Regions from separate parts of the Clostridium bornimense genome, predicted to be linked through region 2. Evidence: riboswitches for the same ligand, from Rfam matches in the RefSeq annotation. Region 2 holds a riboswitch; the other holds the start of a gene.
The links. Region 2 has a riboswitch for glycine ahead of CM240_RS05740 (alanine/glycine:cation symporter family protein). Riboswitches for the same ligand answer to the same signal wherever they lie in the genome.
Positions count from the first base shown of each region.

Region 1: another riboswitch for glycine. It lies ahead of CM240_RS13850 (serine hydroxymethyltransferase); the one in region 2 lies ahead of CM240_RS05740 (alanine/glycine:cation symporter family protein).

Region 1 covers NZ_HG917869.1:105,881-109,321, reverse strand. Annotated here, with positions in the region: gene gcvT (glycine cleavage system aminomethyltransferase GcvT) at 1-420, opposite strand, end outside; gene CM240_RS13850 (serine hydroxymethyltransferase) at 434-1,678, opposite strand; glycine riboswitch at 1,768-1,844, opposite strand; glycine riboswitch at 1,848-1,931, opposite strand; gene CM240_RS13845 (GtrA family protein) at 2,245-2,691, opposite strand; gene CM240_RS13840 (hypothetical protein) at 2,809-3,198, opposite strand; gene CM240_RS13835 (phosphodiester glycosidase family protein) at 3,179-3,441, opposite strand, start outside.
Region 2 covers NZ_HG917868.1:1,300,897-1,304,337, forward strand. Annotated here, with positions in the region: gene CM240_RS05730 (radical SAM protein) at 1-34, shown strand, start outside; gene CM240_RS05735 (DHH family phosphoesterase) at 66-1,031, opposite strand; glycine riboswitch at 1,311-1,409, shown strand; gene CM240_RS05740 (alanine/glycine:cation symporter family protein) at 1,468-2,847, shown strand; gene CM240_RS05745 (polysaccharide deacetylase family protein) at 2,898-3,441, opposite strand, start outside.

The DNA.
Region 1 (3,441 bases), on a different replicon from region 2:
GTCCGATATATCTTCAAATATTACATTGCCAAATTGATGATCTAACATCCACTTATAATCTTTATCTTTATTAGCTGCATTAACTACTATGTAATAAATATTATCTTTATATTTATAAACAATTAAATCATCAACTGTCCCACCTTTTTCATTACACATTGGACTATATCTAGCTTGTCCATCAACCATATTTGTAAAATCATTTGTAAGAATCATTTGTAAATTCTTTAAAGCATCTTCACCTTTGCAAATAATCTCACCCATATGAGATACATCAAACAAACCTGCTTTAGTTCTTACTGCCATATGTTCTGATATTACTCCTGCTTGATATTGAACAGGAAGTAAATAACCTGCAAATGGTACTATCTTTCCGTTATATTTAACGTGTGTATCGTATAATGGTGTCTTTAACTCCATATTTTCATCTCCTTTATTGGTATAATGGATACTTATCACATATTTTTGTTACTTCGCTTCTTATATAATCAGCTTTTGTATCAAAATCAGTTATAGTTAATTTAATTAATTTCGCGATAACTTTCATATCTTCTTCTACTAATCCCCTTGTTGTTACAGCTGGAGTTCCTATACGAACACCACTAGTTACAAATGGACTTTCAGGATCATTAGGAACTGCATTTTTATTTAATGTTATATATACTTCATCTAATCTATTTTGAAGTTCCTTACCTGTTATATTCATATTTCTTAAATCAACTAACATCAAATGATTATCTGTTCCACCACTTATTAAATTGAATCCCTCATCAATTAATGCATCTGCAAGAGCTTTAGCATTTTTTATTACTTGTTGTTGATATACTTTAAATTCTGGTTTTAATGCCTCTCCAAGACAAACTGCTTTTGCTGCTATAACATGCATTAATGGTCCACCTTGAGTTCCTGGGAAGATAGCTTTATTAATTGCCTTTGCATATTTCTCCTTACACATTATTATTCCGCCTCTTGGCCCTCTTAATGTTTTATGTGTTGTAGTTGTAACTATATCTGCATATGGTACTGGACTTTGATGTAATCCTGCAGCAACTAAACCTGCAATATGTGCCATATCTACAAATAATATTGCTCCAACTTCTTTTGCAATATCGTGAAATACATCAAACTTAATTTCTCTTGGATATGCAGAAGCACCTGCAACTATCATCTTAGGTTTATGTCTTATGGCAAGTTCTCTTACTTTGTCATAATCAATAACACCAGAATTTTCATCAATATTATAAGGAATAAAATTATATAAAATGCCAGATTGATTAACTGGACTTCCATGTGTTAAATGTCCACCATGAGCTAAATTTAATCCTAATACAGTATCTCCTGGTTTTAAGAATGCTGCATACACAGCCATATTGGCATTAGCCCCTGAATGTGGTTGTACACACGCATGTTCACATCCAAATAACTCCTTAGTTCTATCAATAGCTAACTGTTCAATTACATCTATTTCCTCACATCCACCATAATATCTCTTTCCTGGATAGCCTTCAGCATATTTATTAGCTGGTACAGTTGCCATTGCCATCATTACAGTTGGTGAAATAATATTTTCAGAAGCAATTAGTTCTAAATTCCTTCTTTGCCTTTTCATCTCTTTTTTTAGAGCTTCCCCAACCTCTGGATCGCATTTAGAAATCGATTCCATAATTTCATTAATCATATACAAGTTCACCCTTTCTGTTGCACCTTCTGCTATCTCAAAATAAAAAAACAGAGATAGCAGAAGATATATTTAATATCTTCAACTATCTCTGTCCTTAAACCTGAAAGATTCCTTCTTAATATATAAAAAAGTTGCTTCGTCGGTACGCCATTGTTCTCCAGAGTTTCGTCCAAATTTGATCCCTTTGCCTGAGAGTTTTTAAGCCCCTTCGGCGTTGTATCAACATTACAATCTCTCTCAAATTCTTCATCCGAACTTATTTTGAATTTATATTTATTGTAATCAATTCCTTATTTAACGTCAACGATTTTTATTTATTTATTAATAATTTTAGGTTTTCACTACATTAAACTTAATAAAATAAATTATTTATTATCTATTTGTTATTTTTTAAAGAATATCCCTTGTTTTCGATACTATATTACAAATTTAATCTTACAATAAATTTTGTGATAATAACCTGTATCCTTTGGGAACACAAATAAAAATGCACCTACAAATGATCGATATATTTACTATCATTTGCGATGCATTCCATACTGCTATTATTATTTTAAATTAAATTATTTTTTTATCTTATATCTATAAAAAACAAACCTCTGAATTAAATAGCTGAGAAAAAATAAAGCAATATCTACAAATATTTTAATAAAAGTCGCATCTATAAATTTTGTAGACAATATAGATACTAAAAATCCACTACAAAACATTTGAGAAATTACTAGTAATATATATTTTATTACATCGGAGACCCTATCAACTCCATTAAATACCCATCTTTGACTTAAGAAAAAATTTAAACTTCCAGAAAAAATTCTAGATATGATTGTTGCCTCCATTACATTCATCGGTATACTAAATAAAATTTCATTAGTAAGTACAGTAAAAATAGATAAATCTACTACAGCACTAATTATTGATGAACCAGCAAATTTAAAAAGTCTATTAATTATATTAATAATTTTTCCAATATTACTACTATCTTCATCATTGTTTATCTTTTCTTCCACTTTTATCACCCTTATAATTTAATTGTCAAAAATATACTTACCCTAACTTTGATATTATACCATCATATTTAACTAATTATAAATAAATTTTTATAAAATTTTTTGTAAAGTAATTGTTTATTCAATTATTAAAACACTTATTGATATAATAATACATAACCATCCTATAAGAGTATAAACCATCAGATAAAATGAAGATGTTCCGGCAATCTCCATTACTCCTCTTAATAAACTTCCAACTGTTAATATTGCAATACCTGAATTATAAATATTATAAAAAAATCTATATTTCTTTTTATTTACTATACTTGGTATAAACAACATAATAATTCCATAGAAAAGAACGCCTCCTACTAAAGGATATAGAAACATATATGTCATGTAAGGCGAAGTAACTCCATGTCCGAAAATGCCATAGACCTTATTAAAAATAAATGCAAATATAGTTGATATTACAAAAATTACTATTGTTTTTAAAAACTTCTTTCTAATATCCGATATAAACAATATCACTAACCTCCCTTTCTTCAATTCTCTTACCATTTGTTGTAGGCTTATTTATTACTTCCCCCATAAATACCATTGATGAAGATCCTCCACCATCTAAATTATATGCGACAGTGCATCCTTTTTCTTTAAATACTTCTGCTAACTCTTCAAGAGAGAATCCTTTACTTTCACTAGTTCTACCATCTGATACAACAGCAATATAATGTAGCGGTGCAACTTGTCCTATAGCAGTTCTTGGAT
Region 2 (3,441 bases):
TTATATACCAGAATTTAATGGAGAAGGAGTATAGGAACAAATATTGTTCTTATACTCCTTCTATGTTAATTAATATGAAGAAAAAATTCTTCTGTTTTATTAATCATATAATTAGATATATTAATAGATTTATGTATTTTATAGAAAGATTCAGCACTGATAAAGCCTCCAGCTTTATGATTATGTCCGCCGCTAGAACCATAATTTTTAGAGATAAATTCAGCTAATTCAGTAGCTTTTAGTTTATTATTGCAACTTCTTATAGAAAATTTAATACCATCTTTATTTTCATAATAAACGATACAAGTATCAATGGTATCAACTTGGATTGCTAAATCGCTTATAAATCCTAGTATATTTGGGTCACAAGGATCCGATTTAAAAGTAGCAAATCTATTCTTTTTATTCATTTTGCAGTTTAGTAAAGCCAACCCTGCAGTTGTCAAATCATTTAATGACAAATTTGAATTAATAAGTTGCTTTATAATATAAATATCAAAAGTGAGAGAATCTTTCATAGTTCTATCATTTTCATTATATAGCTCTGAAAAGTTATTAGAGTCAGTTAATAATCCGTAATACAGAGCTGTAGATAAAGAAATATTATTGTTTAGAGAAAAATTTTCTTTATTTAGAAGCATCCATATAAGAGTGGAACAGCTTGCTAAATTAGGATGAATACAATTAAAATCTGAAGTAGTATTATTAGTTATATGATGATCAAAAATACAAATATTCTCTCCAGGAAATTTTGTAACATTTGATTGAGCATATTGACAATCAACTGTTATTAGAAGATCAGGATTTTTTAAAGTAGTAACATGCTCTATAGGTATTTTTAATAAATCTATCATAAGTATAATATTAGGTTTCGTAATAATATTTCCAGAATAAATTAATTTTACAGATTTATTGTGTGATTTGAAGTAACAATATAATCCGTAACCGGAGGCTATAGTATCAGCATCTGGGTTATCATGGCACTGAATAATAATATTATTAAATTTTAGCAATGTCGAAAGCTTAAGCATAGAAAATATACCCCCTTAAATATATTACAATTATAACAAAAAATAATACAATTAAAAAGATAAAGTAATAATGAAATAATAAGATAATAAATGAGAAATAATAGATATTAAATATGAAGAAATATATTGAAAGTAATTATATATAAATGCTTGTTTTGAATAAGAAATAATAATATAATTTACAAGAAATAAAAAGTGTTCGGATGAAGATTGCGGGAGAGGGTTAGTCCGCCGAAGATGAAAAAACTTTCAGGCATCGTTAAGATATGGACCGTAATTGGACGAGCCCTTGGAGAGACTCATTGATAGAATGAGCACCGAAGGAGCAAGATAGATTAAACTATCGAAACTCTCAGGTAAAAGGACAGGGGAGAGGAGTAAAAAAGAATATAATAAACTCCAATCTTCTCAAAAGATACGTTGAGGAGGAAAATTTATGGAGATACTAACAGAAGTCTTTGAAAAAATTAACAATATAGTATGGGGGCCACCGTTACTCATACTATTAGTAGGAACAGGAGTATATTTGACTATAAGGTTAAATTTACTTCAGGTGTTCAAATTGCCATTAGCATTAAAATATGTTTTTGGAAAAGATGAAGAGAAAACAGATGATAAAGCCAAAGGAGATATATCTTCATTTGCAGCTTTATGTACAGCTTTATCTGCTACTATTGGTACCGGTAATATTGTAGGAGTAGCTACAGCAATACAATATGGAGGACCAGGAGCATTATTTTGGATGTGGATTGCAGCTTTTTTTGGAATGGCTACAAAATACGCAGAGGGAGTTTTAGCCATAAAGTATAGAGTAGTAGATAAAAATGGAGAAATGTCTGGTGGTCCTATGTATTATATAGAAAAAGGATTAGGACTAAAGTGGTTAGGAAAGATTTTTGCACTTTTTGGAATTGGTGTTGCATTTTTTGGGATTGGTACATTTGCACAGGTAAATGCTATATCCAATTCAACAAAAATATTGTTTAATGTACCATTAGTAATAACAGCTACTATTATAACTATTCTTGTTGCAATTGTTATATTAGGTGGAGTAAAAAGGATATCTAAGGTAGCAGAAAGTGCTGTGCCATTTATGGCTATATTCTATATATTAGGAGTAATTCTTTTATTAATATGTAACATTAAAGAGATTCCACATGCCATATCGCTTATAATAACTAGTGCATTTAATCCTAAGGCAGCTTTAGGTGGAGGTGCAGGAATAACAGTTGCTATTGCAATGCAAAGAGGTGTAGGAAGAGGAGTTTTTTCAAATGAAGCAGGTCTTGGAAGTGCACCAATTGCTGCAGCAGCTGCAAAGACGAATTCACCAGTAAAGCAAGGATTGATAACTATGACCGGTACCTTTTTTGATACAATAATAATTTGTACAATGACTGGACTAGCATTAGTAGTTACAAATGTGTGGAGTAATGGTGCATTAGAAGGAGCAGAATTAACTACAGAAGCATTTATGATAGGAATACCGATATCATATATAGGAAAATATATTGTTAATATTGGATTAATTTTCTTTGCTTTCACAACTATTTTAGGATGGAATTATTATGGAGAAAGATGTACAGAATATATTTTTGGGATAAATGGAATTAAGCCATATAGATATATTTATATAGCATTAGTAGCGATAGGTGCATTTTTACCACTAAATTTAATATTTATAATGGCAGATATAGTAAATGGATTAATGGCTATACCAAATTTAATAGCGTTAATAGGCTTGAGTGGAGTAGTTGCTTATGAAACAAAGAAATATTTTGAAGATATAAAGGAAGAGAAGGTTAATATAGAATAAATTAAGGCTATTGTAGAACATAGATTGTTGTTTTACAATAGCTCTTTTTATTAATTTATGAAAGTTTGAAAATTACTTTTAAAGGATTCTAAAGACATTGGAGATATCCTAACTCTTTTTAATGAAGTTAATCCTTGACTTATATTAGCCAAACCTGGTTCAGTTGTTACTGCTAATTTAATCCCTAAAGAAGATACAATATTTTTAGTAGATTCATCATATCTACCAACTGGATAGCAAATAAATTTACTATCTATATTTAAATTTTCTTTAAGAAAGTTTTGAGCATTTTTTATAGATGATATTTTAGCATCATCACTAATATTTTTTAGTTCTTGATGATTTGAAGTGTGGCTTTCGATTATCATTCCATTAGAATACATTTCTTTCAACATATCAATATTCATAAATCCAGGTTTTGTACCGATATAATCAGTGATAACAAAGAAATTGCCTATTAGTCCATATTTCTGTAAAATTGGATATGCGTTAATATAATTATCATCATATCCATCATCAAAAGTAATTACTACAGGTTTTGCAGGAACATTACCAGTAGTTAATGAATAATACAATTCATCTAAAGATAATGAA